Regions from separate parts of the Mixta hanseatica genome, predicted to be linked through region 1. Evidence: predicted binding sites of a transcription regulator. Region 1 holds the regulator's gene; each other region holds the start of a gene.

Region 1 (7,588 bases):
ATAAGGGCAAAGCGCGCGATATTCTTAACGCCGCTGCGGCCGAAGGGCTGATGATTTTAACTGCGGGCAGCGATGTGCTGCGCTTTGCGCCTTCGCTGGTTATTCCGCTGGCGGATATTGGCGAGGGTATGGCGCGTCTGGCCAGGGCCGCCGATAAGGTGTTGAATCCGGCCTGATTCAGGGGCGCGCCCGCGGCAAGGGCGCGCTTATCTTTTCCGTAGGCGGCGCACCAGCCATTTGCCATGGTGCGGCCGCTGGCTCCATGCCAGTGACGAAATAGTATGCATCACGGAAAGGTGCTCAAGGATACGCTTTACGTGGCGCTCCATAATGGTTGTCGGCCCTTCCTGATTGTCTGATTGCGCTTCCAGAATATTGGTCTGCTGGCCAGGTCCGTCGTAGGCCAGCCGCTGCTGGCAGCGCTGCAGCGCAATTTCGCACGATTGCAGATAGCTTTGCGCCAGCGTAGGAGGCAGCATGGTGTGCTCGCGCGCCAGAATGGTCATCGCGTTAATATGCTCAACAATAAACTGGCTGTGCGTGACCCAAAGTTTCATATCCTTCAGATATCGCGTATTAAAGGCGGGTTCCTGCATCGCCTGACTCAGGGAATTAAACAGCGCGTTGTGCGCCTGATTCACCCGTACCCGCTGCCAGGCCAGCTTCTGCGGCGACGCCTCATTTCCCAGCAGCATTTGTAACGCTTCCTGATAGGCTTCCAGTGCATCATGCGCATTCTGCCGCAATAGCCCGCTTTGCCATTGCGGCCATAGCCAGACCATGCCGCCAAAAGCGATGCAACACCCCATCAGCGTATCCATCAGGCGCGGCAGCAGAAAATGCGCGCCGTTCAGCGACAGCAGCTGCAGTGAATAGACGCCGGTAAGGGTAAAACCGATGGTCGCCCAGCCATAATATTTACGGATAAACAGATAGCTGACCAGAGTAATCGCCAACATGATCACCAGCACTAATGACTCCGGCACCGCAAAGTGCAGCGCTGCCGCGGCAATAATCAACCCGGCCAGCGTACCGAGCGCTCGGTGTTGGATACGCACGCGCGTGGCGCTGTAGCCGTTCTGGCTGACAAACATAATCGTCATTAAAATCCACCACGGCTTCGGCACGTTAAAGGTTAGCGCCAGCACGCTGCCGAACACCAGCATCACCGCAAAGCGTGCCGCGGTACGCAGGGCAGAGGATTTCAGTGACAGATAGCTGCGCAGGGCGGGAAGCAGCGGCAGCTGACGCTGGCGATCGGCCATCAGGTCGCGTCGATAGAGCGGACGTTGAGTACGCAGCACACGGGCGATGCGGCTGAAATGGTAATAACAGAAGTGGCCGACCGGATTTTCCGGATGCTGACGCGCAATTTTTTCCAGACCCAGCAGCGGCTTTTCCATTGTGAAACGTGACGGCAGCCGATGATAAAGCAGGTCGTCCGCCAGTTCGCGCAGCCGTGCGGCAATAGTTTGTGCATTCCAGCGGATCACCGCTTCCGCATGGCTTTGCTCTACCAGCTTTTGTACTTCCTGCGGCTGATGCAGGCTGACAGCGATATGCTCCTGCAGATCGAGCGCGACCTGAAACGCACGCATCAGATGGCGATGGCTGTGATCGCGGTTGGCGGCCAGCATATGCATTTGCTGATAACAGGTATTAATCAGATCGACGGCTTTTTGCTGACGCGCCAGCAGCGGCGGCAGCGCTTTTTCCGGATCGGTAAGCTGCGTTAGCAGGGTATATTTCGCTTCGCAGTAATCCGCCAGTTCGTGGTACAGCAGGCTGAGCGTTTCGCGCATAGGCTGCTCTTTCCACAGCCGGAACCAGAACCAGTTAAACAGCCCATACCAGAAGGTGCCGCCGATATAGAGCAGCGGCGGTCCCCAGATGGGCATATTGCCCACCAGACCGAGGGTAAAAATGGCGGCAATCAATGAAGCGGGCAGCAGGCGGGCATGAAGCGGACCGATTTCCCCGGTCACGCCCAGTACTAACGCCATGGCGAACAGCGTAACGGGTAGCGGCACCTGCTGTAACGATAGCCATTGAAGCAGGAAACTGCTAAAAGCAAACAGCGCACCGCCAACGATAAGGCGCTTAAAGAAACGCCGATGCGGCGTATCCAGACCGGCAATATTGCAGCAGGCGGGAACCAGCGAGAAGAGTAGCCCTTTTTGTAAATCGCCCAGCAACCAGCCAAAGGCTACCGGTAAACAGAGCACCAGCGTTTGACGCAGCGCGTAGTTCACTTCGGGATGGTAAATAATTCTCCGCCACATACTACATCACCAAAATAGACACGGCGTGATGCCAGGCATCACGCCGTGTCTTCAGCGTAGCTTAACGGGTGCCGTAAACGACAATCGTTTTACCGTGCGCGGAGATCAGATTTTGATCTTCCAGCATTTTCAGAATACGACCTACCGTCTCGCGTGAGCAGCCAACGATCTGGCCGATCTCCTGACGGGTAATCTTGATTTGCATCCCGTCCGGGTGCGTCATCGCATCCGGCTGTTTGGCAAGGTTAAGCAGCGTTTGGGCAATGCGGCCGGTAACGTCAAGGAAAGCTAAATTGCCTACTTTCTCTGAAGTTACCTGTAGGCGACGCGCCATCTGTGAAGAGAGACGCATCAAAATGTCAGGATTCACCTGAATCAGCTGACGGAATTTTTTGTACGAAATTTCGGCTACTTCACAGGCGGTTTTCGCTCGTACCCATGCACTACGTTCCTGGCCTTCTTCAAACAGGCCAAGCTCGCCAATGAAATCACCCTGGTTAAGATAGGAAAGGATCATCTCTTTGCCTTCTTCATCCTTGATCAGTACCGCAACCGCACCTTTTACGATGTAATAGAGCGTCTCGGCCTTTTCACCCTGATGAATCAACGTGCTTTTTGATGGATATTTGTGAATATGGCAATGTGACAGGAACCATTCGAGTGTAGGGTCTGTTTGCGGTTTGCCGAGAACCATTCGCTATTATCCTCTGTTGTAATCGTGCCCTAAATACAGGGGGCAGTTTTCCCTGTCAGGCGTTGAAATCTTCAAGCGTTTCCTGCTGGAAATTATGCAGGCAACTGCGAGGCTTAAGGGCGTGCAGTCGTCCCGTTCTCGTTTCATCGAACGAAAATATTACAGCTTTGTTTGTAGCACAGCTTTATCTTACTGTCTCCTGTTGTCTCGCTTCAGCTTGTGCTGAATCGGACAATTGCCGTTTAGCTGTTGAAAGCCCAGGCAGGCAATTCGCTTACTTATCTGAAGACAGAGAATAGGCAGATTATTCGATTTTTTTGCCTTCAATCAGGCGTTTCACTAACGGCAGCATAATCAATTCCATTGCCAGCCCCATTTTCCCGCCGGGCACCACCAACGTATTGATATGTGAAATAAACGAACCCTGCAGCATCGCCAGAAGATAGGGGAAATCAATATCTTCCAGGCCGCGGAAATGGATTACTACAAAGCTTTCATCCAGCGAGGGGATCGCGCGCGCGGCAAAGGGATTCGACGTGTCCACGGTGGGCACGCGCTGAAAGTTGAGATGGGTGCGGGAAAATTGCGGCGTGATGTAGTTAATATAATCTTCCATTGAGCGCACCACCGAATCCATTACCGCTTCGCGTGAGTGGCCGCGTTCGCTGGTATCGCGTACCAGTTTTTGAATCCACTCCAGATTGACGATAGGCACCACGCCAACCAGCAAATCCACCTTTTCCGCCACGTTATGCTGTGGCGTGACGACGCCGCCGTGCAACCCTTCATAAAACAGGATATCCGTGGGTTCCGGCAGCGGCTGCCACGGCGTAAAGGTGCCGGGCACCTGATTCCACGGCACCGCTTCGTCATAGGTATGCAGATATTTACGCGACTGGCCGCGGCCGCTTTCGCCATATTCAACAAAGGTCTGTTCCAGCAGGCCGAAGTCGTTGGCCTCCGGTCCGAAGTAGCTGATGTGCCGGCCCAGATCGCGCGCCTTGCGGATCGCCATATCCATTTCCGGGCGCGTATAGCGATGGAAACTGTCACCTTCCAGCTCGGCAGCGTGCAGGTTAAGCTGCTGAAAAATTTTACGAAAGGCAAGACTGGTGGTGGTGGTTCCCGCTCCGCTGGAGCCGGTCACCGCGATAATCGGATGTCTGGCTGACATAAATACTCTCTGGGTAAAATCGGGCGATGAGCATTGTTAACACGTTTCGGCCTGCAGTGTCATTACCGTGCGCGCCCGTCACCACCTGTTAATGTGACAGGCCGCACAGAGCGAGCCGCAGCGCTATTCGCCGCGAAACTGCCCGCGCGGCATAATGTTTACCGTTTCATGCAGCTCCGACCAGACCAGCACGGCTTCGCCGCTTTTCAGCTGGCGACGGACATCTTCCACCTTTTCCGCCAGCGAACGTTCCTGCTCGCCATAGTCGGTGCCCTCGCGCAGCACGAAAGCTTCAATCAGGTTATCCAGGGTTTCCGGAGAGAGATCTTGCCAGGGAATAATCACAGCTTAGTTATCCAGATAAGGTGATAGCCATTGCGGAATACGCTGCTCCAGCCACATTTGCGGACGGCGCAACGTCCCGCCGACAAAACCGACATGGCCGCCATATTCCGTCAGTTGATATTCAATGTTAGCAGGTAACCGCGTTAGATCGGGAATCACCTCATCGGTCATAAATGGATCGTCCTTAGCGTGAATAATTAACAGCGGTTTACGTACGTCGGGCAGCAGCGGCATGGCGCTGGCGCGCCGATAATAATCACCGGCATCGGCGAAACCGTGAGCGCGCGCGGTGATCGCATCATCGAAATCACGCAGGCGCTTTAGCGCCTCCAGCTGCGGCAGGTCAATCGGCAGCGTGCCGGGCCAGGCCTGTAGCTTGCGCCGGGCATTAAGCTTGAGCTGGCCTAACAAATAGCGCTGATAGACGCGGGAGAATCCCTGTTCAAGCTTAGCGCTACAGGGTTCCAGCATCAGCGGCGCAGAGACGGCAACGGCGGCATCCAGCGGACAGTCATCGCCCTGCTGACCCAGCAAGCAGGCCAGCATATTGCCGCCCAGCGAGACGCCGACCGCGGCCGTCGGCGCATGGCCCAGCGTGGTTTGCAGCCAGCGTAAAAAATAGCTGGCATCTTCGGTTTCTCCTGAATGATAGATGCGGCCCATGCGGTTGGGGACGCCGCTACAGCCGCGAAAGTGCATCACCACCCCCAGCCAGCCGCGGCGTTGCCAGGCCTGCAGCAGACCGTGCGCATAGGGGCTATGGAAGCTTCCCTCCAGCCCATGAAACAACACCGCGCGCGGCTTGTGGCGCGCCTGCATCGGATCTTCGCTCCAGGCCAGATCGATAAAATCCCCGTCGGGCAGTTCAAGGCGCTGCCAGTGAGGACGCAAATAGACCCGACGGCGAAACAGGCGCGGCAGCACCGTTTGCAGATGCGGATTATGCAGTCCTTTCAGGGGAATAAAGGATTCCTGACTGTGAAAAAAGCTCATCGTTTCACGCTTGTACGCATTCAGGCGCACTGTTAGTTTACAGGGATTAACATTTTATCGGGTGGGGAGCACCCTTTTTATGGAACTCAGTCTGTTTTTATCAATGCTTGGTTTTCTTTGGGTAGCGGCGATTACGCCTGGTCCAAATAATACGCTACTGACCACGGCCGGCGCTAATTTTGGTTTTCTGCGGTCGCTTCCCTTGATGCTGGGGATCATGTTGGGCATGCAGCTGATGCTGGCGCTGGTGGCGTTTGGCGTGGGCGGTCTGATTCTGGTTTATCCCTCTCTGCACCTTTTTTTGAAAATTGTCGGCAGCCTCTATCTGCTGTGGCTGGCATGGAAGATCGCCACGGCGGCCTATGAAAAGATCGAGATGGGCGATACGCCTCTCCGGCCGATGCCCTTATGGCAGGGCGGGCTGTTACAGCTGGTGAATCCTAAAGCCTGGCTAATGGCGCTGGGCGCCGTAGCCAGCTTCAGTCTGGCGGGCGAAGCCTATCGCGGTTCAATCGTGGCGATCAGCATTGGCATGGCGCTGGTTAACCTGGTCGCCGGCGTGCTCTGGCTGGGCTTCGGCACCCTGATTGGCCGTCTGCTGCGTAGCCGCCGCGCATGGAAAACTTTCAATTTGTCGATGGGCGTTCTGACCGCCGCCTGCGTGCTGCTGATCTGGCACTGATTAGCTGGAGGCGCGCGCCACCAGCTGGCAGGGAAGCCGCTCATGAATTTGGGGCGCCAGAGGGTTGCGGATGCGCTGCAAGAGCAGCTGTACGCTGCGGGTGCCCAGCTGATGCATCGGCTGTTCCAGCGTGCTGAGCGGCGGTGAAAGCATCGCGCTCCAGGGCAGGCCGTCAAAGCCCAGGATGGCGATATCCTGCGGGATCGCAAGCTGATGCTGACGCGCGCAGTGAATCGCTCCTACCGCCAGCACATCGGAGACGGTGAATACCGCATCGGGCGGCTCTTTCCCCTCCAGCAGCCGCTGCATGGCGGCAAAGCCTGCCTCGCACTCGACTTCATTGGCATATTCCACGCCGGACCACGCCAAACCCAGTTCCGCTAACGCCGAGTGGTAACCAATCTCACGCTGTTGCGCATAGAGATAGCGCGGATCGCCGTTAATCATCGCGATACGTCGCCGGCCACGCTGCGCCAGATGTTGCACCGCCGCGCGCGCGGCCTGTTGGTTATCGATCGTAACCGATGAGCCCGCCACATCAGGATCGCCTTCGGCACATTGTACCCAGGGCGCATCGCCAATCATTTGGCGCAGCTCGGGCAGGTTGCTGGCGGCATCCATAGTAATCACGCCATCCACCACTTTACCGCTGAGCAGCGTCAGGTAAGCGGATTCGCGCTGGGTTTGCGAATCGGAATTGCACAGCAGGATATGGTAGCCATGCGCTTCCGCTTCGGCCTCAATGCCGCGCACCACGCGTGAGCAGAAAGGATTAATAATATTGGACACCAGCACCAGCAACATACGGCTCTGAGAGGTACGTAGCTGACGCGCCAGCAAATTAGGCTGGTATTGGCAGGCGGCGATAGCGGCTAAAACACGTTCACGGGTTGCCGGCCGAACGCCCTCATAGCCGTTCAGCACGCGTGAAACGGTCGCGGTCGATACACCAGCGAAACGGGCAACTTTCTCAATCGACATGGAAAACCCTCTGACAACTCACCAATGAAGGTCGATACACCAGCGAAACGGGCAACTTTCTCAATCGACATGGAAAACCCTCTGACAACTCACCAATGAATAGCCTGTAAAACATCGTTATACAGTGGCTGATTCAGGGCCATTTTTCATCAGAAAAATAACCCTTTTTTAATTTTCAGATAACGATAGCGAAATCTTTTCTAAGTCAATTTAGCGATTAAACATAATTTTTAATTACTTCATGCTGTGTCAGCCTCTCAGTTACAACTGAGCCATCACAAGGATAACAACAGGCGGAACGCAAGATGGTGAAGATTACGCGATTTTTAGCATGGGTAGCGACATTAGCGCTGCTGGCGACTCAGGCGCACGCGGTTGAGGTAACGGTGGCGTATCAGACCTCGGCGGAACCGGCGAAAGTCGCCCAGGCAGACAAC
Region 2 (7,588 bases), 340 kb from region 1:
ACCGCGTCTTCCAGGAAGGTTTCTGCGATATGTTTAGCGCGCAGCGGATCGCCCGGCATTAATACCACGTCCGCGAAATCACCCATCTCAGCATTAATATGAGGCGTAGCCATAGTCGTTATTCCTTGAAAAAATGAAATACGCCAGCAAAAGCTGGCGTTAAATTAAAGCCGCGTATTACAGCATGCTTTTGCCATATTCCATATCGGAAAGGCCGAAGTATTTCGCTACCGTCTGCCCGATATCGGCAAAGGTATCGCGCCCACCAAGAAAGCCCGGTTTCACGCCTGGACCGTAGATCATCACCGGGATATGTTCACGGGTATGATCGGTGCCGTGCCAGGTTGGATCGCAGCCGTGATCGGCGGTGAGGATCAGGATATCGCCCTCTTTCACCAACGCCATCAGCTCCGGCAGGCGGCGGTCAAACAGCTCCAGGCCGCCAGCATAGCCAGCCACGTCGCGACGATGGCCCCAGGCGGAGTCAAAGTCGACAAAGTTAGTGAAGACGATGGCGTTATCCGGCGCCTGCGCCATCTCTTTCACAGTGGCATCGAACAGCGCGTCGAGGCCGGTCGCTTTTACCTTTTTGGTAATACCGACGTGCGCGTAAATATCGGCGATTTTACCCACCGAAATTACCTCGCCCTGTTTCTCGTCCACCAGCTTTTTCAGGATGGTTGGCGACGGCGGTTCAACGGCCAGATCGTGACGGTTGCCGGTACGCTCGAAGTTGCCGGCCTTATCGCCGACGAACGGACGCGCAATCACGCGGCCAATATTGTACTCGCCCTTATCCAGCTCTTCACGGGCGATTTCACACAGATCGTACAGGCGCTGCAGGCCGAAGGTCTCTTCATGACAGGCGATCTGGAAAACCGAGTCGGCGGAGGTATAGAAAATCGGCTTGCCGGTTTTCATATGCTCTTCGCCCAGCTTATCGAGGATCACCGTGCCGGAAGAGTGGCAGTTGCCGAGATAGCCCGGCAGCCCGGCGCGCTCCACCAGTTTGTCCAGTAACGCCTGCGGGAAGCTGTTTTCGGTGTCGCTGAAATAACCCCAGTCAAACAGTACCGGCACGCCGGCGATTTCCCAGTGACCTGACGGCGTATCTTTACCGGAAGAGAGCTCCTGGGCGTAAGCGTAAGCGCCAATGATCTCCGCCTGCGGATCCAGGCCCGGCGGGAAGGTGCCGGTAGAGGCTTCTGCCGCTTTCCCCAGCCCTAATGCCGTCAGGTTTGGCAGATGCAGCGGCCCCTTGCGTCCTTTATCCGCCTCGCCGTTAAAGCAGGCCTGCGCGATATGACCCAGCGTGTCTGAGCCTTTATCACCATATTTTTCAGCGTCTTTACTGGCACCGATCCCGAAGGAGTCCAGCACCATGATAAATGCACGTTTCATGTCACTCTCCTGCGCTTACGCGCGATGAGAAAAATAAAAAAGCGATCAGAACAGTATGACGTCTATCCCGGTCATACTTCAAGCCGCAGGCGCTCAGGTTGCGCTCGCTGTTCAGGGCTACTGGCTGATTCTGCGATAGATAACCGGCGTGGCGGCCGGTTGGTTATCGCTAAGCTTAATTGCCGCTTTTACCGCCTGCGCCGCTTCCTGCCAGCTGGCTTCGCTGGCGGCATGGATCACCGCCAGCGGACGTTGCGCATCCACATAGTCGCCCAGCTGTACCATTTCATTAAGACCCACGCTGTAATCGATGCTGTCGCTGGCGCGACGACGACCGCCGCCCAATGCCACCACCGCCATACCCAGAGCGCGCGTATCCATTTCGTTGACGATGCCGGGCGCATCGGCGTAAACCGCTTTGCTGAGCATCGGGGCCGGCAGGTAGCTGTCCATTTTTTCAATAAAGTCAGCCGGGCCTTTTTGCGCCGCGACCATGCGTGCGAACACCTCGGCGGCGCTGCCGTTATCCAGCACTTTTTGCAGCTGCTGGCGGGCTGAGGCATCGTTCTGCGCCAGGCCGCCGGAAATTAGCATTTCGCTGCATAGCGCCATCGTCACTTCCAACAGTCGCGGATTACGGTAGCTGCCGGTGAGGAACTGCACCGCTTCGCGCACTTCCAGCGCGTTGCCAGCGCTGGAAGCCAGCACCTGATTCATATCAGTCAGCAGCGCGGTGGTTTTACAGCCGGCGCCGTTGGCTACGCCCACGATCGCCTGCGCCAGCTGCTCTGACAATTCAAAGGTTGGCATAAAGGCGCCGGATCCTACCTTTACGTCCATTACCAGCGCATCCAGCCCTTCGGCCAACTTTTTCGCCAGAATCGAGGCAGTGATCAGCGGAATTGAATCGACCGTGGCGGTAATGTCGCGCGTGGCATAGAAACGCTTATCCGCCGGTGCCAGCGAATTAGTTTGGCCGATAATCGCGACGCCGGTCTGCTTAATGATCTCCCTGAAGCGACTGTCGCTGGGGAAAATATCAAAGCCCGGGATCGCCTCCAGCTTATCCAGCGTGCCGCCGGTATGACCCAAGCCGCGCCCGGAGATCATCGGCACATAGCCGCCGCAGGCCGCGACCATCGGCCCCAGCATCAGTGAGGTAACATCGCCCACGCCGCCGGTAGAGTGCTTATCCACCACCGGACCGTTTAAATCTAATGACTTCCACGACAGCACCGCGCCGGAATCACGCATCGCCATGGTCAGCGCCACCCGTTCCGGCAGCGTCATATCATGGAAAAAAATCGTCATCGCCAGCGCGGCGATTTGTCCTTCAGATACGCTGTTATCACGCACGCCGTTAATAAAGAAGCGGATCTCTTCTTCACTCAGCGCGTGGCCATCACGTTTTTTTCGAATAATTTCTTGTGGTAGAAACAAGGCAACCCCCTGTTTAACGGATCAATAAATCAGGCCTGGTGTCCCGATCCAACGGTGCGGAAGTGTTATTTTTAGCGGACGCCGGGCGTCCGCCAGGATGAAAGGAAAATTAGTAGCTGCTGGTGCTGCGCGCGCTGTCATAACCGGCCGCATTCAGCAGGCTTGCCAGCAGGCTGGAGGCGCCGAAGCGGAAATGACGCGCATCCGCCCAGTCGCTGCCCAGAATACTATCGGCCAGCTGCAGATAGAGCGCCGCGTCTTCCGCGGTACGCACGCCGCCGGCAGGCTTAAAGCCAACGCGATCTTTCACGCCTTTATCACGAATCACTTCCATCATGATTTTCGCTACCTCTGGCGTGGCGTTGACCGGCACTTTACCGGTTGAGGTTTTGATAAAGTCCGCGCCGGCGTCGATTGCGATTTCAGAAGCCTGACGAATCAACGCTTCTTCTTTCAGTTCGCCGGTTTCAATGATCACCTTCAGCAGCACATTGGCCGCCGCGCAGGCTTCTTTACACGCTTTAACCAGCTTAAAACCGGTTTCGGTATCGCCAGCCATCAGGGTACGGTATGGAAACACCACATCCACTTCATCTGCGCCGTAGGCAATGGCCGCACGGGTTTCCGCCAGCGCAATATCAATATCATCGTTACCGTGCGGGAAATTGGTCACGGTCGCGATACGAATATCGGGCGTGCCCTGTTCGCGCAGCGTTTTACGGGCGATGGGAATAAAACGGGGATAGATGCAGATAGCGGCGGTGTTGCCTGCCGGGGATTTCGCCTGCTGACACAGCGCGATCACTTTCGCATCGGTGTCATTATCATTAAGCGTGGTTAAATCCATCAGTTTTAGCGCACGCAGCGCGGCAGCGGTTACATCAGTCATAATGCTCTCCAGAAAGATTCAGTGAGCTTCCGCCAGTGGAAGACTCAACACGAGGTCTTGGTTCCTTGAAGAGGGTTGAGATCCATCTCACCTTGCCAGCGATGCTGATTCGCTTTGATGTTACGATCTTAACACCACGGGCAAACTCTTTGTTGTGCGTAAGCTCACATTTAATTAAGAAACGCTATCATCAAGTTTACATTTGATGTGACGTTCATCGCATTAAAAGCGCCACAGCCGCAGCCGGATCCGCTTTATAGCCACTATCATAACGCAGAAGGGCAAATGTGAGAATTATCACATTTGCCCTTTACCTGTTCTTAAGATCCCGCCTGCGCCAGTGCGTTTAACCCAGCCGAAACAGCCGTTCACTGTTGGCGGCCAGCGCTGCGGCGATCGCTTCCGGCGTTTCCGAACGCAGCTCGCACAGCGTTTGCCATACCTTAACTACCTGCTCCGGCCGATTGGGCTGGCCCTGAAAGCCGTTCAGTGGCATATCAGGCGCATCGGTTTCCAGCAGCAGCGCGTCAAGAGGAAGCTGGGCGATGGTATTACGCGTTTTGCTGGCGCGAGGATAAGTAATAGTGCCGCCGACGCCGATAGCATAACCGGCAGCAATAAACGCCTGCGCCTGCTGCAGGCTGCCGGCAAAACCATGCACCACGCCGCGACGCGGCACCTCAATACGTCGCAGATGCTGCGCCAGCTTGTCATGAGTGCGGCGTGAATGCAGGATCACCGGCAGATCGTATTGCCGCGCCAGCCGCAGCTGCGCATCCAGAAAATATTGCTGCCGATCAAACTGAGGATCCTCCATATAGAGATCCAGCCCGATCTCGCCGATCGCCACCAGCTTCGCGGGCCGCTGCATCAGATGCTGCTCCAGCAGTTCCAGTGCCGCATCGTTGTGCTGATAAATAACAATGGGATGCAACCCCAGCGCGGCATACAGCGGCATATGTTGTTGGGCCAGCTGTAGCACGGCAGCAAAGCGCATGGCATCTACCGACGGCACGATAATTTTTTCCACGCCTGCCTGCACGGCGCGCGCTACGCTCTCCCTCTCGTTGCCGCTAAACGGAGGAAAATCAAAATGACAGTGGGTATCGATAAATCTCACGCCCGCGCTCCTTAATAAAACATCGCTTTATTCTGCGTTATTTTATGCATTGCTGCACCAAAGGCGGCCTGATGCTTTCTTGCATTGTAAAATGATTGGCTAACACAGCGGTATTGAGTGGTGAGGGAGCAGCATCAGGAAATGTAAGTCTGGTCGTGCAGAAAAGAGAGAATGAAAAAGTGAGGGAGACGATAAGCTGGCGCAGCGCTACAGAGTAAAGCGGGCCAGCTTATAACAGATTAGGGTAAGCGTTTTTCGCCGGTGGCATCATGCTGCTCACGGCCATAATCTTCCTGCAAAATACCGGAGAGCCAGTCATTGTTTCCTGACATCCAGGCGTCGTCGTTATCAAACCACTCCGCCCACATTAGCGCCATCTGGCCTTTCCATTGTTTCCATTTGCCTGCAACGATGTCGCTGTTCATGACTGGCCTCCGCTAAATTCACTGAATCTGTCTGTTTAGCTGGTTACCTAGGGTCGACGACGACCGGTAAACAGGCTGACGAGGAACAGAATAATACCTACCACGAAGACAATCTTAGCTGCCCATGCGGCTGTACCAGCCAGACCGCCGAAGCCTAATGCCGCCGCGATCAATGCGATTACCAGAAAGATAATACCCCAACGAAACATAAGCCTCTCCTTTACCATAGTGAAAATCGAACTGCTTAGCTCAGCGAATTCATGGAAAGTCACCCATGAACTTTATTTTTTTAACGGGTTTACTGTGCGGCACGGCAGCCAGGCTGACCGTGCCACTAAAACATTAAGGTTTAACCGTCAGGTCATTCTTAACGCTTTTCACGCCTTCAATAGCTTTGGCGATACTTTCCGCACGTTCTGACTGTGCTTCTTTTTCTACCGTACCGGAAAGCTGGACCACGCCATTAGTGGTTTCAACTTTGACATTACGGGACGGTACAATGTCATCCGCTAATAGCTTAGCTTTGATTTCGCTGGTTGTAGCGGCATCGCCCGCATAACCGCTAACTGACTGTTTTTCGCTGTCTTTAACGTGTAGTTTGTCGCTGACGGATTTTACGCCCTCAACTTTCTTCACCAGCGCCACGGCTTTTTCAGCCTGATCCTGCGAAGAAACGAAGCCGCTCAGGGTAACCACACCCTTCTGCGTTTCTACTGAGATATCCGTACTTTTAATCGTTTCGTCATCCACCAGGGCAGCTTTCGCTTTGGCGGTGATGGCGCTGTCATCCATAAAACCATCGACTTTTTTCATAGAACTATCGATTTTGGACCCTGCACTATCCGCAGTATTCTGCGTTTTCTGCGACATGGATTCATCTGCCAGGGCAGAACCGCTTAGCAGCGCAGAACCCACCATCACAGCCATCAGAGTCTTAGTAATCTTAGTCTTGTTCATCGATATTTTCCTTCTTATCCGTTATTCCACTTACAACCGTAAGCGTAGCGGCAACAAACCACGGTGCCGCTTAAATGGATGCCGGGAGACTTTCGCCGCCACTTTCTGCATCCGACAAACTAAGCATAGACAAGGATCGCCATTCGTCCCGCTTTTCTGGTTAAAAAACAGGTAAGAAGACGTTTTTAAGGTTTTTTTAAGAGGAGTCTGTAGCGAGGAAAGGACAATTTGCTCTGGTACTAATAAGGCATCGCGATGGCGCGTAAGGCCGTCGCGATGCCTGAACGAAGCGGATTAATGTTCGCGCGTTTTGCGGAACACCACTTCTGGATAACGCTCTTGCGTTAGATTAAGGTTAACCATGGTTGGCGCGATGTAAGTCAGATTGTCGCCGCCGTCCAGCGCCAGGTTAATTTCATTCTTACGCTGGAACTCGTCGAATTTCTTCACATCGTCGTATTCAACCCAGCGCGCGGTAGAGACGTTAACCGATTCGTAAATCGCTTCCACGTTGTACTCGCTTTTCAGGCGCGCCACGACCACGTCAAACTGCAGCACCCCTACGGCGCCAACGATCAGATCGTTATTGGAGATCGGACGGAACACCTGAACCGCACCCTCTTCCGATAGCTGCACCAGCCCTTTCAACAGCTGTTTCTGCTTTAGCGGATCGCGCAGACGAATACGACGGAACAGCTCCGGCGCGAAGTTCGGAATACCGGTGAACTTCATATTTTCGCCCTGGGTGAAGGTATCGCCAATCTGAATGGTGCCGTGGTTATGCAGGCCGATGATGTCGCCAGGGAAGGCTTCTTCAACGTGCGCCCGGTCGCCCGCCATAAAGGTCAGCGCATCAGAAATCACCACATCTTTGCCGGTACGCACCTGACGCAGCTTCATACCCTTTTCATACTTACCGGAGACCACACGCATAAAGGCGACGCGGTCGCGGTGTTTCGGGTCCATGTTGGCCTGAATTTTAAACACGAAGCCGGAGAATTTCTCTTCGCTGGCTTCAACGCTACGCGTATCGCTCTGACGCGGCATCGGCGCCGGCGCCCAGGAAACCAGGCCATCCAGCATATGATCAACGCCGAAGTTGCCCAGCGCGGTGCCGAAGAAGACCGGCGTCAGTTCGCCCTGCAGGAAAGCCTCCTGCTCAAATTCGTGCGAAGCGCCCTGCACCAGCTCCAGCTCGTCACGCAGCTGCGCCGCAAGATCCTCGCCCACCGCGCTGTCCAGCTCGGGATTATTCAGGCCTTTCACCACGCGCACGTCCTGAATAGTATGGCCTTTACCGGTCTGATACAGATAGGTCTCATCGTTATAGAGATGATAAACGCCTTTGAACAGCTT
Region 3 (7,588 bases), 220 kb from region 1:
GGCTCAGAAACTGGGCTATAAAGAAGCGGCTCGCCTGCTGGAAGAGACATTGCAGGAAGAAAAAGCGACTGATGAAAAACTCACCATCATCGCTGAAAAAACGCAGTAATTGCCTTATCAGCAGTCAGGCTTCCGGCCTGGCTGCTGGCCCTGCCCCGTCTGAGTTTAGTTATGCAGCAAACACTCCACCTGAAATTTCTCTCCGTAACGCTGTACGCCCGCTAAAAATTTCTCTGTTGTTAGCGGCTCGGGCGGCGGCAATAGCGGCGCTCTCTGCCGTAACTCCTCATCGAAGCGCGTTAACGTAGCGAAATCACGTGGATAACGTTCCGTATCGACACCGACAAACGCACCCTCATCCGTGGCGTAGTTAAGCAATTGCTGCCAGCGTTCAATCGACGCCATACCAATACTTTCTGTGCCGTGAGAAAACAACAGTAGATCAATATTACGGAACGGCGGCTGACGATCGAGGTAGCGCTGCAAACTGTTCGCGGAAGGTTCAGTGCAGAACGTTAGCCAGAACGGAACTGCATACTGCTGCATGGTGGTCCAGGGGTCCATTAACAGAAAATTATCCACCACCAGGCGTGAAGCGATAACGCCAGCTGACAGATACCAGTCGCGGTAAATTTCGGCGGTCACAAAGCTTAGCGCCTCCGGATTTTCATAGCGCAGTTCTACCAGCTTCCAGTTCTGGCTGTTGGCCAGCTTTTTCAATTCGGCCATTAAATGCGCGTCAAATCCCCACTCCGCTTCCGGTACGGTCGTGTCCGGCGCTGGCGGCTCCCATTTTTCCCGCTCGATACCGCAGCGCGCCAAATATTCCATCACGCGCGGTCCACCGGAAAAATATTCCTGCTCCGTTGCGCCGCCCACTGCGCCAAACTGATAAAATGAGCGATCGCTGGTGCGTGTGGCGGGCCACTGCTGCGTACAGTGATTGATCACCAGCGTGCCGCCCGGCGGCAGTGCGCTTAATAAAAACTCATGGTATTCCAACGGCAGCTTACGGTGTTTCAGGCGGAAGTAGGACATCTGATCCAGCATCAATCGATCCTGATTCGGGTCCTGCATTTGATGCACCGCCAGATGCGGCGAGGCCGCCAGCAGCGCATCGGTGATCGGTTTGCCATCCGCCATACCTTTTTGCGCATCATCCGGATCGTTGTGTAGCGAACGTACCGGACACAAAAAGGTTTGCGGCAGCCAGGGCACGCCCATCGCCGCCGCCAGATGCACCATCGCGCCGTTGGAGGAGCCGACAAACGCCGCCTGATATTGCTGCTGAGGATATTGATTCGCTACCCAGCGCGCGATCCCTTCAATATCCAGCTGCTGCGCCTGGCTAAGCGAAATGCCTTCAGCCATGCCGCCAAGCGCGTAGCCCCATTCGCGCACGCGCTCAGGCAGCTTGTTCAAGGCAGGCAACACGCGATCCAGCGTCGGCGACTGGCTGGGGCTGCTAAAAGGGCGCTGATGTAACGCATTGCTGAGCGCCATTACCATCGCGGCAGCGGAGTCAAAACGGGCAATGCCTTTTGGCGGTTTACTCATGGTTTTCCTGTTCCTTCTGCACGCGAGCGATAAAAGGCCGTATAGCGCGGCTGTAACTCCAGGGATAAACATAGTGCAGCGTATGGGTACCCTGCGGCAGGGTCATCAGCTCGCCGTGCGGCAGCAGCGCCACCATTTCAGCCACCCAGCGGGCGGGAGAAACCACATCGTATGAGCCGCGTACTACCAGCGTAGGCGCTTTAATATGCGGCAAACGTTGTTCAATGCGATCGCGCATCATGGCGCGTACGGTACCGATAGCGCGCCAGATGCCCGCCTTGGCATAATCGATTCGACTGAGCGCAGCGGGCGAACGATGCGCTTCCCGACGACCGTTGCGCCAGTCAAGCCAGATTTGGCGCAGTAGCGAACGGTTATGGCGATCGACGGTCGGCCCTTGCAGCACCAGTCCGGCGACCGCTTCAGGGTGCGCAACCGCCAGTGCGGCCAGCACCTGGCAACCCATCGAGTTGCCGACGAAAATAGCGCGCGATAGCTGATTCTGCTGCATCCACATCCACAGCGCTTCTGCCAGCTGATCGACATTGAGCACCGGCTGCGAGACCGGCAATGAGCTGCCGCCGAAGCCCGGCAGGTCAGGCACCAGCACCCGATATTCCCAGCCCAGCGCCAGCGCTAAATCTTCCATCGCCCGTCCGGAAAGCACCAGGCCATGCAGCAGGACCACCGGCAAGCCGGGACGGGTCTCCGGCGTGGCGCGAGTGAACATCCGCCACGGCCCCACCTGCTGATAATACCCGGCCAGCCCCGCCTGATGACTATGAATGCCCACGGGCGGCGTTTGCTGCCATTTGCGCCATTGCTTAACAAACAGCGCCGTACCGGCCAGTGCTGCGGCCATACCGAGAAGAAGTGTGCGGTTATTCGGCCCGCGTCTCCGGGTTGCTCTCTTCATCAGCTGCTCTCAGGTTAGGGATACCCGCTAAGTTTAGGCGCTAAATAGCGCTTCGCCTTGTTTGCCGCGCCGCTTCACAACAACGGTTGATAAAAATGTGCGGCGGTTAGCAACAACGGTGATTTAAGAAAATTGCCGTAGACCCGGCAGAGCAATGCGATGAGAAACAAAAAGGTAAGCGGGTACGATAAACAGGCGTGAGCCAGCGTTTAACCAGGAAGAGCGCAAGTAAAATAAACGCAGGAGAGAGATAAAAGCAGGGTTTGATAACCATCGGTCGTTCCCTGGCCGCGGTTATCGAGGGTTTCGGTGCGGCGGCGCCGTTAGTTCAGTGCGCCGGGCGGTACGTGCTTAAAGGTTTCAACGTAAGCGTGAAACACATACCGGAAGAACTTTTTCATAACAAATGACCTGCTTAACTTCTGTTGAAAAAAACAACGAAAATTATAGCGACCGCGCTTTTTTGCAGCAACTTTTTTTGAAGCAGATCACAAAATTCGCGGCGATTATGCAAAGCAAAACTTAAACAAAAGATAAACGAGCCCAGGTTTCTTAACATTTTTGTTAAAAAAGCAGAGGGTAAGCTATTGAATTAGCATCAATACCAGCTAACGCTCTCGCCACCGTGCGGGCAGGCCGCTAAACGTTGAACCCATACGCGGATTCACCGACAATACTCTTCTCGTTTCTTTGCCGTCCTGAACCTTATGAAATCCACGTTTGAAAATTGGCTTGCTCCGATGAGTATTTTGCTCCTGGGCTTTCTGTCTGCGCTGCTGCTGCCCGCGCCTTCTCCAGGCCCGGAGCTGACTGCCCGCATGATGTCGCTGTTTCATTTTAGCGACCTGAATCAGTTTTATACTTTTGTGCTGTGCCTGTGGTTTCTGGTACTGGGAACAATGGAATTTTTTGTGCTGCGTTTTCTCTGGCGTCGTTTCGGTAAAGTCTAATTCCTGCCGCGCACCGTTCAGCCTTACGTAACGACCTGTTTTCCTAAAGTTGTGCAATATCAAGGCGGCCGTACGCCGTTTTCCTCCCGACTTCACCAGACTGTGCCAGGCTTATAGTCAGCAAAGGCGTTTTTCGCCTGGCCCGAACGGACAGTTATTAAGGAGAATGTATGGCTAAAAAGTTGACTATTGCAGCCCTGATCGCCCTTTTCACGCTGCCAGCCTTTGCCGAGGATAACGGCGGCTATAAAAGCGGCGAAGCGCCGCCGACCAATCAGGATAGCGGCTATAAAGGAACCGAAGATACCACCTCAGCGCCTTTGGAACTGGTAAAAACCATGCGAGATGGCGCCTGGGTAACGGTTGAAGGCTATATCATTAAGCAAAAAGGCGATAACCGCTATCAGCTACGCGGTCATGGTGATCAAACCATTGACCTGGTTATCCCGGAAAAAGTCTGGGCAGGCAAAACCTATGATGCCAAAGATCAGGTGCGTATGAACGGTCGTGTTCGTCAGGATGGTGAGCGTCGCTGGATTGATGTGCAACAGTTGGGCGATCCCTGATAGCGCAGCGCTACTGATAACCGCAGGAGAAGGCGATGAATAAAATCCTGACGTTATGCCTGGCAGCTCTGTTTGCCGCTCCGGCTCTGGCCGCCGATGGCGGCTTTAATCCAGACGGCAAAGCGCCGCCGCCGGAAGATCAGAAAGATGGCTACCGCGCGGTCACGGATAATCAACAGCTGACCGCCACCCATCAGCTAGCGCAGCTTTCTACCGGCACCTGGGTAACCTTGCAGGGCAATATTATCCGCCAGACCGGTAAAAAAACCTGGGAACTGCGCGATCGCTCCGGCACCGTACAGTTACAAATTGACGATGGCGTCTGGCAGGGTCAGGAAGTAAAACCGGACGATTTGATCTCGGTTAACGGTACCCTGTTGCGCCACGGCAAAACTCTGTTGATTGACGTGAAGAAGTTGCACCTGCTGTAAAATCCCTCGCGATTTTTCGTTCCCTTACCGCAAAAAGTAAGGGAACGCTTACCTGGGATCCCTTTTGTTAAGCCTTCTGCGTTTTTCTGGCCTTTTTATCACAAAAAGTGTGAGGCTAACCGCTTCAGCTTGGTTAAAATTCAAACAACTTTTAAATTTTAAACAAATTATTCAATTTTATTGCGAGAATGTTATATTCCTTAGCGCACTTATAACGTGTGGTTAACCTTCACATTGTGTGGGGTTATTTCGTTCGCTTTTAGTTGTGGAAAGAGAGCAACCCGCCTAGCAGAAGCTGGACTCTTTCACCTGCAATTATCTGTTGAGCCATCAACAGACGGAGATGCCGCCTCATGCGTAAAACAGCATTACTTCTGACGCTGTGTATGAATGCTTTAGGCCTAAGTAAGCATGCAGTAGCAGAAGATAAAGAGGACGTCGATGTACTACTCATCGGCGGGGGAATTATGAGCGCCACCCTGGGGACTTATCTTCAGGAGCTGGAACCAGGCTGGTCTATCAAAATGGTAGAGCGTCTGGAGAACGTCGCGGAAGAGAGCTCTAACGGCTGGAACAACGCCGGTACTGGCCATTCCGCACTGGCGGAAATGAACTATACGCCAGAAAAAGAGGGTTCGATCGACATCAACAAAGCGATCGATATTAACGAAGCCTTCCAGATCTCTCGTCAATTCTGGGCCTCACAGGTACAGAAAGGCGTACTGCACGACCCGCCCAGTTTTATCAATACGACGCCGCATATGAGCTTTGCCTGGGGCGAAGAGAACGTTACTTTCCTGCGTAAACGTTATGAAGCGCTGCAGAAAAGCACCCTGTTCCGCGGCATGGAATACTCAGAAGACCACGCGCAGATTGCGAAGTGGGTGCCGCTGGTAATGAAAGGCCGCGATCCGCAGCAGAAAGTGGCGGCCACGCGCATCAATATCGGAACTGACGTTAACTTCGGCGAAATTACGCGTCAGCTGGTCGCTTCGCTGGCAAAAAGCCCGAATTTTAGCCTGCAAACCCGCCATGAAGTGCGCGATATTAAGCGTAACGACGACGGTAGCTGGCGTGTCGTCATTGCCGATCTGAAGAATAACGGCGCGGAGAAAATCGTTAACGCGAAGTATCTCTTTATCGGCGCTGGCGGCGCGGCCCTGCCGCTGCTGCAAAAAACCGGCATCCCGGAAGCGAAAAACTACGCCGGTTTCCCGGTGGGCGGCTCCTTCCTGGTAACGGAGAATCAGGAAGTCGTGAAGCAGCATCTGGCGAAAGTATATGGGAAGGCCTCGGTTGGCGCGCCGCCGATGTCCGTTCCGCATATGGATACCCGCATGCTGGATGGCAAGCAGGTTCTGCTGTTTGGCCCGTTCGCCACCTTCTCAACTAAGTTTCTGAAAACCGGCTCCCTGTGGGATATGTTCGGTTCCATCACCGCCAGCAACCTTATGCCAATGGTGCATGTGGGAATGGATAACTTTAACCTGGTGAAGTATCTGGTCAGCCAGCTGATGCTGAGCGACGACGATCGCTATACGGCGCTGAAGGCCTGGTTCCCGGAGGCGAAGAAAGAAGACTGGCATCTGGTTCAGGCTGGCCAGCGCGTGCAGATCATCAAGAAAGATGCAGAAAAAGGCGGCGTGCTGCGCCTGGGCACGGAAGTAGTGACCTCGCAGGACGGCACCGTTTCTGCCCTGCTCGGCGCATCACCGGGCGCTTCCACCGCGGCGCCAATCATGGTGAACCTGATGCAGAAAGTGTTTAAAGATAGATTCGCCTCGCCAGAATGGCAGGCGAAGCTGAAAGAGATGATCCCATCTTACGGTCAGAAGCTGAACGGCAATATCAGTGCAACCGAGCATGAGCTGGCGGAAACCAGCCGTATCCTGCAACTGGATTATGCGCCGATGACGCCAGCCGCCGCTAACGACGAAGCCTCTCACGCTGTCATCGCGGCCCATAAATAAGCCTGAACGCAGCCGTCAGGCTGAACCTGACAGCAAGATCAGCAGGCGGCAATGCCGCCTGTTTTTTTGCCCACCTTAGCTATGCCATCTGCGGTTTATCGCTGGACTTTTTCGTCCAGGCAGCCCAGCGGCAGCAGGAGGAACCTTGCCAGCCGTTACAAATATCCCAACAGCAGAAACCAGCCGTAATAAAGCGGCAACAACAGCACCAGACCGATCAGCGCCACCAGCAGACATAGCCGGAGGCCGTCGCGCGCCGACACATTGCCTAATGCCATCGCCAGTACGATCGGCGAGGCCTGATAGGGCAATAGCGGCGTCGCGTACGCCAGCACCTGCAGCATAATAACGCTGCCTAATGGGAAACCGGAGGCGTCGGCGAAACTCTGCGCCATCGGCGTAAACATCGCCGGAACGCCGTTGGCGGTCACCACAAAATTCAGCGCGCTGGTCAGGGCGCTTAGCGAGACAAAATTAACAAAGGGCGTGGCAGGATCGAGCGGTGTAATGCGCAGCAGCCCCTGAGCGATGAGATGACCCAGGCCGGAATCCACCACCACCGCCGTCACGCCCAAAATAGCCGCCACATACAAACAAGTGCGGAAGTTGACTCCGCTGGCGAACGCCTCGCTGGAGATAAAGCCGACGCGCGGCAACAAACAAAAACAGGCGGCGCACAGGCCGATCCAGGCGGGTGAAATACCATGCTGGCTGTCGGTCATCCACAGGATCAGCGTCAGCAGCAACAGAATAATCAGCCGCCACTCTTCCCGGCTAAGCGTCGGCAAGGGCGCGCCGCGCGTAACCGTCTGCGGTCGCGCCGGAAACAGCCAGCAGATGCACAGCGTTAATATCGCCCCTTTCAACAACCCCACCACAGGTGCCTGTAAAAACAGCCACGGCATATAGCCCAGATGCAGATGGTAAGCGGTTTCCGCCGCCCCGCTCATCACCAGATTGGGCACATTAGCCGGCAGAATGCTGGCGGAAAGCTGGAAGGTGCCAAAGCCCACCGCCAGCGCCAGGCCCACCCAGCCGCGGCTGCCCTCTTTTAGACCAGCCTGTTTCGCCAGCGCGCCGACCACCGGCATCAACAGCGCTATGCGGCCCATATTGGAAGGCATAATAAACGCCAGCAGATAGCTGATAATGATCGTTCCGCCCACCATCCGCGGCCAGCTGGCGCTTAAGCGCGGCG
Region 4 (7,588 bases), 1.8 Mb from region 1:
GGCGTGTCGCCAGCCCAGCCATGCAATAAGTAAGGCGCAAAACGGCCACACCAGGGTGGTGCAGAAGCCGGAAATCAGGGTGATGCTGGTAATGGCGCGACGGGCCGTGCCGCCATACAGGGTGCCCAGCGTGGCAAACAGTGCATCATACAGCCCCATCGCCATACCGACGCCGATAATCGTCCAGGCCAGTAGAAATAACCACAGCGTATGACTTAGCCCAACCAGCGTCAGTCCAAGGGCCAATATGCCGCCGCTGGCAGCCAGCATGGCGCGACCGCCGGTACGGGCGATAATGCGGCCGCTTAACGGGGCCAGCATGCCGGAAACGAGAATAGCCAGCGACAGCGCCCCGTAAATCCACTGCTGCGACCAGCCAGTTTCCCGGCTTATCGGCGCAGCCAGTACCGCCATAATGTAAAAAGAGCCGCCCCATGCGATGATCTGTACCACGCCCAACAGCAGGATGCCGGTCAGACCGGGGTAAGCGATTTTCTGTTGCAATCCATTGTTCTCAGTTAGTTAGCAGAGGTGATCGCCTGAAGCGCAGCCGCGCTGGCCTCATCGTCCGGGATATAAACCAACAGGCGGTCGCCGTTACGCGGAGCCGACCACCAGTTATTCTGCCGCAGAGCCAGCCTGCCGGCCTGCGGATGAAAAAAATATTTAACCCGGTTCTCAATGCTGCGCAGTTCATAACGCTGCCAGGTATCACGGAATTCAGCCGAGCTGGCCAGCAGTCGCGCAAGAAAATCTTCCCAGTGCGGATCGCCTAAGTGTTCGCCCATCTGCGCGCGAAACATTGCGACCATTTGCGGCATCACCTCTTCCCAGTTAGCCACCGCGCTGCGCCAGCCAGCATGGTTAAACGCCAGCCACATACAGTTGCGCTGCTCTTCCGGCAGCGTGTCCACATCCACATTCATCAGGCGCGCCCAGGCCTGATTGTGACCCATAATATCGAAACGCTGATTCTGCACCACCGCCGGCAGCGGATTCAGACTGTCCAGCATAATACGCGTATGGGCTGACAGTTTGGCGCAGGCTTTAGCCGCCCGGGTAGCGGGATGCGTTTGTCCAGCCAGGCGGAACAGATGCTCGGTTTCCGCTTCGTTACACTGTAACGCAGAAGCAATGGCGGCCAGCGTTTTAGCGGAGGCTTTAATTTCTCTGCCCTGCTCCAGCCAGGTATACCAGGTTACGCCGACATCGGCCAGCTGCGCCACCTCTTCCCGCCGCAGGCCCGGCGTGCGGCGATGGCGCATACGCGGTAGCCCAAGCCGCACCGGGTCAAGGCTCTCGCGTCGACTACGCAAAAAATCGCCCAGCAGACGGCTGCTGGATTTATCCTGCGTTTCTGCGCGGCTCACGTTCGACATGCTCTTTGCTCTCCTCAGGCGGGTAGCGCTAATACCATGATAAGCAAAAACTGGTACCCGTTTAATTGATGGTTGATGCTAAGCCTCACCTGTTACAAAAACAAGAGAAGCATGATGAATACCTCTACGTTAGGAAAGGCCGGGCTGGTCGTTTTGCTGGCCGGGCAGCTGCTACCGATGATTGATTTCTCCATTGTTAACGTCGCGCTGGATGCCATGGCCGCCAGCCTGCACGCCACGCCGATTGAGCTGGCGCTGATTGTGGCGATTTATGGCATCGCCTTTGCCGTTTGTCTGGCGATGGGCAGCCGACTCGGCGATAACGTTGGCCGCCGCAAACTGTTTATCAGCGGCGTTTGGCTGTTTGCGCTGGCCTCGCTGCTGTGCGGTCTGGCGGGCAATGTCAAAATGCTACTGCTGGCGCGGGCGCTGCAGGGCGTGGGCGCGGCGCTGGTGGTGCCGCAAATTCTGGCCACGCTGCACGTTACCCTGCAGGGACGCGCGCATGCGCGAGCGATTGGCCTGTATGGGGGGATTGGCGGGTTGGCGTTTATTATCGGCCAGGTATTGGGCGGTTTTTTAATCGGGGCGGATATCGCAGGCTACGGCTGGCGCAGCGTGTTTTTAATTAATCTACCAATCTGTTTACTCATTTTATTGACCGCACACCGTTTTATTCCGGAAACCCGCAATGATCGGCCGCTGCCAATCGATAAAGCCGGGACGTTGTTATTGGCGGGCGCCACCGGCAGTTTGATGGTGGCGCTGGCGCTCGGCCCGGTGCTGCATTGGTCATGGCCCTGTCTGCTGCTGTTAATGCTGTTTCCCCTGCTGCTGGCGCAGCTGTGGCGAACAGAGATTGCCCTGGAGAAGCGCGGCGGCGCGCCGTTGCTGCCCCCGGTGCTGTTACGCCTGCCCAGCATGGGTTTTGGCATCAGCCTCGCCGTACTCTTTTTTAGCTGCTGGAGCGGTTTTATGTTTGCCGTCGCGTTAACGCTGCAGTCAGGCATTGGCATGAGCGCCTTTTCCTCCGGCAACGCATTTATTGCGTTAGGCGCGACCTACTTTATGGTATCGGTCAGCTCGACGCGCATTGTGGAAAGGCTGGGAAAACGGCATACCCTGCTGCTGGGCTGCGCGATACAAATGAGCGGCCTGCTGTTACTGATGGCGATGTTTTACTACGGCTGGAGAGCGGTGAATATCTTCACCCTGATACCGGCGACAGCGGTGATCGGTGGCGGACAGGCATTAATTGTCAGCACCTTTTATCGTATCGGCATGGCTGACGTGCCGACGCACTATGCCGGGGCCGGCAGCGCCACGCTGTCAACGGTGCAGCAGGCAGCTTTTGGTATGGGCCCGATGGCATTAGGATCGCTGTTTACACAAATGCTGCAGCAGGGAGATTATCAACAGGCGGTGCTGGCTACGCTGGCGGCGGAATGGCTGCTGATGTTCATCCTGGTGCTGCGCACCCTGGGATCGAAACGCACCTTCGTTGCTTCATGTCAGTTAACGGGCAAGCTTAAGTAATAATCAGGCCGGATTGTCCGGCCTTTCTTATCTTTTACGTGACAATATCCAGTGAAATTTTAACCTGCCGCAACTTCTCATAAATATTGAAAAATATTACCAATGTTCATTCAATTAATTTGACCCCGCCCTTTATTTACCAGGAAATGTGCGTCTCAATTTTTATTCACTCTCTATATCCAACCTGTTTAACCACGAGAAATAAACTTAAGCTATTGTTTATAAAGATAATTAATAAATCAACATGGGCGATGTGGTGATTGTTATATTCCACCATGCTGGCTGCTTTATTTTTATTTGGCTTTTCAAAAAAAATCACTATATTAAATAACTATGTTGCAAATTGTTACATCAGCAGAGGGTGAGTTATGGGCCAATTTTATTATGTACACACTAAGGCAGGATCTTCGGGTATTAACCGGGTGCATTGCGCCGGTTGTCCTTCGCTCCCCTCGCTGGACGACCGTTTCTTCCTGGGCACTTTCTATGCCCCGCTTGATGCCCTTAAGCAGGCAAGAAAATATTATCCCCGTGCCGAAGGATGCAAAAATTGCTGCCCACAGCTAAAAAAGAAAAAAGCCATTAAAAATCAGCAACCTTTTACGCTACTCTCTTTTTGCTGAGGTTTCATACCGGTAACGCTGCCCTCGTATTTTAGGGTTTGCGCTTACACCGCTGCTTTTGACTCTGGCGCTGCTTTAGCTCTTTTTAATCGCCAGAGCAGAATGCGTTTTCTTTTCGAGCCGATACGCCGGGCAGATAATTTTTTTACTGTACTGTTTCACTCTTGCTATAAATCGCCCACAATAGTGATTAAATGTGATATGCATCACCTTTTGGTGATGAAACCATCAATTCTGTTAACACGTCTGGCATCCATTTATTCCTATGCAAACACCTGTTTCCCGTAAAACGGCCTGGCTTCGCGTTGTACTGCTGGCCGTCGCAGCCTTTATTTTTAATACCACCGAGTTTGTTCCGGTGGGCCTGCTTTCTGACATTGCCGCCTCCTTTTCCATGAAGACGCCGGAAGTGGGCATTATGCTGACCATCTACGCCTGGGTGGTGGCGTTGATGTCGTTGCCGCTGATGCTGGCGACGCGCAACGTAGAGCGCCGTCTGCTGCTAATGGTGCTTTTTTTGCTGTTTAGCATCAGCCATCTTCTGTCGCTGCTGGCCTGGAATTTTTGGGTGCTGGTGCTGTCTCGTATCGGCATTGCGTTGGCGCATGCCATTTTCTGGTCGATTACCGCCTCGCTGGCAATTCGCGTTGCCCCTGCCGGTAAGAAAACTCAGGCGCTTAGTATGCTGGCAACCGGCACCGCGCTGGCGATGGTGTTGGGCGTACCGATTGGACGCATTATCGGCCAGTATCTGGGCTGGCGTATTACCTTCGGCATGATCGGCGCCTCGGCGCTGGTGCTACTGCTGATGCTGGTTAAGCTGCTGCCGAAATTGCCGAGTGAGCATACCGGCTCGCTTAGCAGCGTGCCGATGCTGTTCCGTCGTCCGGCGCTGGTGGGTATGTATTTGCTGGTCACGCTGGTAGTGACCGCGCACTATACCGCCTACAGCTATATTGAGCCGTTTATGCAGGTGATTGCCTCACAGGGCGAGAACTTTACCACCTTCCTGTTGTTGATTTTCGGCACTGCCGGCATCGTAGGCAGCATTATCTTCAGCCTGCTGGGAAACAAGTTCCCTTCCGCGCTGCTGCTTAGCGCTATTGGGTTAATTACCCTGTGCATGGGACTGCTGCTGTTCGCCGCGATTCATCCGGTGGCGGTTTCCATCCTCTGTGTAATCTGGGGTATGGGTATGATGACTATCGGCCTGGCGATGCAGGTACGGGTGCTGTCGCTGGCACCGGACGCCACCGACGTGGCAATGTCGCTATTTTCCGGTATCTATAATATCGGGATTGGCGCGGGCGCGCTGCTGGGTAATCAGGTCAGCCTGCACTTTAAAATGGCTGATGTCGGCAATGTCGGCGCCATCCTCGGCCTGCTGGCGCTGTTCTGGTGCATTTTTATTTTCCGACGCTATCCGCAGTTGCGCAGCAACGGTTAACAGATAAAACAAAGGGGCCATAGGGCCCCTTTTTATTGCTCGCGTTCAGGCCGTAATAAAATAGCCTACTCCAGATAAAAAACCGGCTTCAGCGGCTGACTCACCGGGCTGTTATCCGCATTAGAGGGCATAAGTTCGCGCATTGATGCCCACCAACGCTGGCATACTTCGGTCTGCGCGACCGCTGCCCAACGCTCTTCGGACTCGATTTCCACGTAAGCAAACAGCAGGCTGCGCTGCGCATCCAGAAAAATAGAGTAATGATGCGCGCCATGCATCTTCAACGTCTGTTCCAGCTCCGGCCAGATGGGCGAATGGCGCTGCTGATAGGTTTCATGGCAGTCGGGATAAACCTGCATCACAAAGGCTTTACGCAACATGGGCCGGTCCCGTATCCAGCGCTGCCTGCCAAGGGTTAACGTTAAAACGTTTACCCAGCGCCACCAGCTGTTCGGTGGTAATACTCTGGCGCAGGCCGCCCATTGAAATGACCTTCACCAGTACTTCCGACGATTTTTCAGCGGTATCGATCAGGCCAAAGGTTTCATCCAGCGTCGGTCCAGCGCCGAAGATGCCGTGGAAAGGCCACATCACCAGGCTGTGCGCCTGCATCTGTTGTGCGGTAGCATCGCCAATTTCATCGGTGCCGGGCACCATCCAGGGAACGATGCCGACGCCATCCGGGAAGACCACCAGGCATTCGGTGCTGCCTTCCCACAGCAAACGGGTAAAGCGCGCCGAATCCAGCTCTACGACATAGCTCAGCGCCATAAAGTTGGTGGCGTGACAGTGCATAATCACCCGGTCGGCGCCGTTAGTCAGCTGCTTGCGCACGCTATGCGACTGAAAATGCGAGGCCAGCTCGGAAGTCGGCACGCCGCCGTTCACCAGGCCCCAGTGAATTTTATAGGAGAGCCCCTTCTCATCCACCTGCAGTAGCGCCAGACAATCAGCCGGATCAAGTTGAACATTGCGGAAAAACTTGCCGGAACCGGTGACGATAAACCAGTCATTGGCCAGCGCAGGCGCCGGACGGCTCAGTTCGATACAGCGCGGCTCCGCCACAAAGTCCTGTTCGAATGCGGCTACCTCTTCCGGCAGCAGGCGCATCGTTACGTTGCCGCCGTTACGCTCATCCCAGCCTTTCAGCCACATGTCGCTGGTAGCTTTCACCATTCCCTGTACAAACCAGGAAGAAAGAATCGATTGCATAAGTGTCATCCTTACCGTTGACTGAGGGTCTGTTCTTCATAATCGCGCACGTTGCGCAGCCAGCCAGCATCCGCCGGTACATCGTGGCGCAGACAATAGCTTTCCCATACCGCCTGCCACGGTAGCGATTTCTGTTCTTCCAGCAGCGCCAGACGTGCGGTGTAGTCGCCGGCGGCTTCAATGGCGCGCAGCTTATCGGTGGGCTCCAGCAGGGCGCGCAGCAGCGCTTTTTTGGCGTTGCGCGTACCGATAACCCAGGCCGCGATGCGGTTAATCGAGGCATCAAAGAAATCGAGGCCGATATGCACTTTATCAAACAGCTTCTGGCGCACGATCTCATGCGCAATCGCCTGGGTTTCATCATCCAGCAGCACGACATGGTCGCTGTCCCAGCGCACCGGACGGCTGACGTGCAGCAGCAGACGCGGTACATAAAGCATCACGGTAGAGATTTTGTCTGAGATCATCTCGGTGGGATGGAAATGGCCCGCATCCAGCGTCAGCGCGGTTTGACGGCTGGTGGCGTAACCCAGATAGAATTCATTGGAGCCCACCGTATAGCTCTCCGCGCCGATGCCGAACAGCTTGCTTTCGACGGCATCGATATGATGCGCCGGATTCAGTTTTTCGCTCAGTACCTCATCCAGTGCCTGCATCAGCCGCTGGCGCGGCGCCAGGCGATCGACGGTCAGGTCTTTCATGCCGTCCGGCACCCAGATGTTCATCACCGAGGGCGTACCCAGTTGCTCGCCGAACCAGGCGGAAACCTTACGGCTCGCTTTGCAGTGATCGATCCAGAACTGACGGATGCGGTCATCGGCATGGGAAAGCGTAAAGCCGTCGGCGCTTAATGGATGAGAAAAACAGGTGGGATTAAAGTCCAGCCCCAGCTGACGCTCTTTCGCCCAACTGACCCAGTTAGCGAAGTGTTGCGGTTCGATCTCATTCCGATCCACCGGCCCCTCGCTTTCCAGATAGATAGCGTGCAGATTAAAACGTTTTGGTCCGGGAATCAGCCCCAGAGCGACATCGACATCCGCCCGCAGCTCCTGCGCGTTACGCGCGCGGCCCGGATAGTTGCCGGTGGCCTGAATGCCGCCGGTCAACGCGCCCTGCGGGTTTTCGAAACCGCGTACGTCGTCCCCTTGCCAGCAATGCATGGATACCGGGATAGTATCCAACTGATTCATTGCGGCTTCAACGTCAACGCCGGTCTCAGCGTAGCGCTGTTTCGCCAGTTCAAAAGCCTGTTCGGTAAGCCTGGTCATAAGCATAGTTCCTTACGCGGTTGTTTCAGCGCCTGAAAACGCGACCAGCTGTCGGTTAGCGCGCTGTCTGAAATAGGTTGGATAAGATGAGAAGGAAAATTTTGCGCGATGCAGCGCCGGAAG

What was found. The regulator CRP, encoded in region 1, controls carbon source genes, mostly activating them, when cyclic AMP is high. The targets are predictions, from matches to a motif close to ATGTGANNNNNNTCACAT.
Region 2: the regulator CRP is predicted to act here: its motif matches at 3,936-3,953, upstream of deoC (deoxyribose-phosphate aldolase).
Region 3: the regulator CRP is predicted to act here: its motif matches at 2,950-2,967, upstream of azuC (stress response protein AzuC).
Region 4: the regulator CRP is predicted to act here: its motif matches at 3,733-3,750, upstream of K6958_RS10690 (sugar transporter).

Annotation. Positions count from the first base shown of each region.
Region 1 covers NZ_CP082904.1:405,462-413,049, forward strand. The annotation lists gene argD (bifunctional acetylornithine/succinyldiaminopimelate transaminase) at 1-176, shown strand, start outside; gene K6958_RS01815 (YccS/YhfK family putative transporter) at 207-2,282, opposite strand; gene crp (cAMP-activated global transcriptional regulator CRP) at 2,344-2,976, opposite strand; gene K6958_RS01825 (phosphoribulokinase) at 3,281-4,150, opposite strand; gene K6958_RS01830 (YheU family protein) at 4,274-4,495, opposite strand; gene K6958_RS01835 (hydrolase) at 4,499-5,488, opposite strand; gene K6958_RS01840 (LysE family translocator) at 5,568-6,170, shown strand; gene K6958_RS01845 (LacI family DNA-binding transcriptional regulator) at 6,171-7,151, opposite strand; gene tauA (taurine ABC transporter substrate-binding protein) at 7,457-7,588, shown strand, end outside.
Region 2 covers NZ_CP082904.1:741,286-748,873, reverse strand. The annotation lists gene deoD (purine-nucleoside phosphorylase) at 1-113, opposite strand, end outside; gene deoB (phosphopentomutase) at 178-1,401, opposite strand; gene deoA (thymidine phosphorylase) at 1,519-2,841, opposite strand; gene deoC (deoxyribose-phosphate aldolase) at 2,951-3,730, opposite strand; gene K6958_RS03540 (TatD family hydrolase) at 4,077-4,850, opposite strand; gene K6958_RS03535 (CsbD family protein) at 5,090-5,275, opposite strand; gene K6958_RS03530 (DUF1328 domain-containing protein) at 5,323-5,484, opposite strand; gene osmY (molecular chaperone OsmY) at 5,618-6,232, opposite strand; gene prfC (peptide chain release factor 3) at 6,527-7,588, opposite strand, start outside.
Region 3 covers NZ_CP082904.1:187,748-195,335, reverse strand. The annotation lists gene K6958_RS00875 (YciE/YciF ferroxidase family protein) at 1-109, shown strand, start outside; gene K6958_RS00870 (hypothetical protein) at 166-1,557, opposite strand; gene K6958_RS00865 (alpha/beta fold hydrolase) at 1,550-2,419, opposite strand; gene azuC (stress response protein AzuC) at 2,797-2,874, opposite strand; gene K6958_RS00860 (DUF1158 family protein) at 3,181-3,423, shown strand; gene K6958_RS00855 (YgiW/YdeI family stress tolerance OB fold protein) at 3,594-3,989, shown strand; gene K6958_RS00850 (YgiW/YdeI family stress tolerance OB fold protein) at 4,025-4,420, shown strand; gene mqo (malate dehydrogenase (quinone)) at 4,807-6,390, shown strand; gene K6958_RS00840 (SLC13 family permease) at 6,546-7,588, opposite strand, start outside.
Region 4 covers NZ_CP082904.1:2,208,853-2,216,440, forward strand. The annotation lists gene K6958_RS10670 (MFS transporter) at 1-504, opposite strand, end outside; gene K6958_RS10675 (helix-turn-helix transcriptional regulator) at 519-1,379, opposite strand; gene K6958_RS10680 (MFS transporter) at 1,494-2,915, shown strand; gene K6958_RS10685 (hypothetical protein) at 3,284-3,538, shown strand; gene K6958_RS10690 (sugar transporter) at 3,804-4,985, shown strand; gene rhaM (L-rhamnose mutarotase) at 5,051-5,365, opposite strand; gene rhaD (rhamnulose-1-phosphate aldolase) at 5,355-6,197, opposite strand; gene K6958_RS10705 (L-rhamnose isomerase) at 6,209-7,465, opposite strand; gene rhaB (rhamnulokinase) at 7,462-7,588, opposite strand, start outside.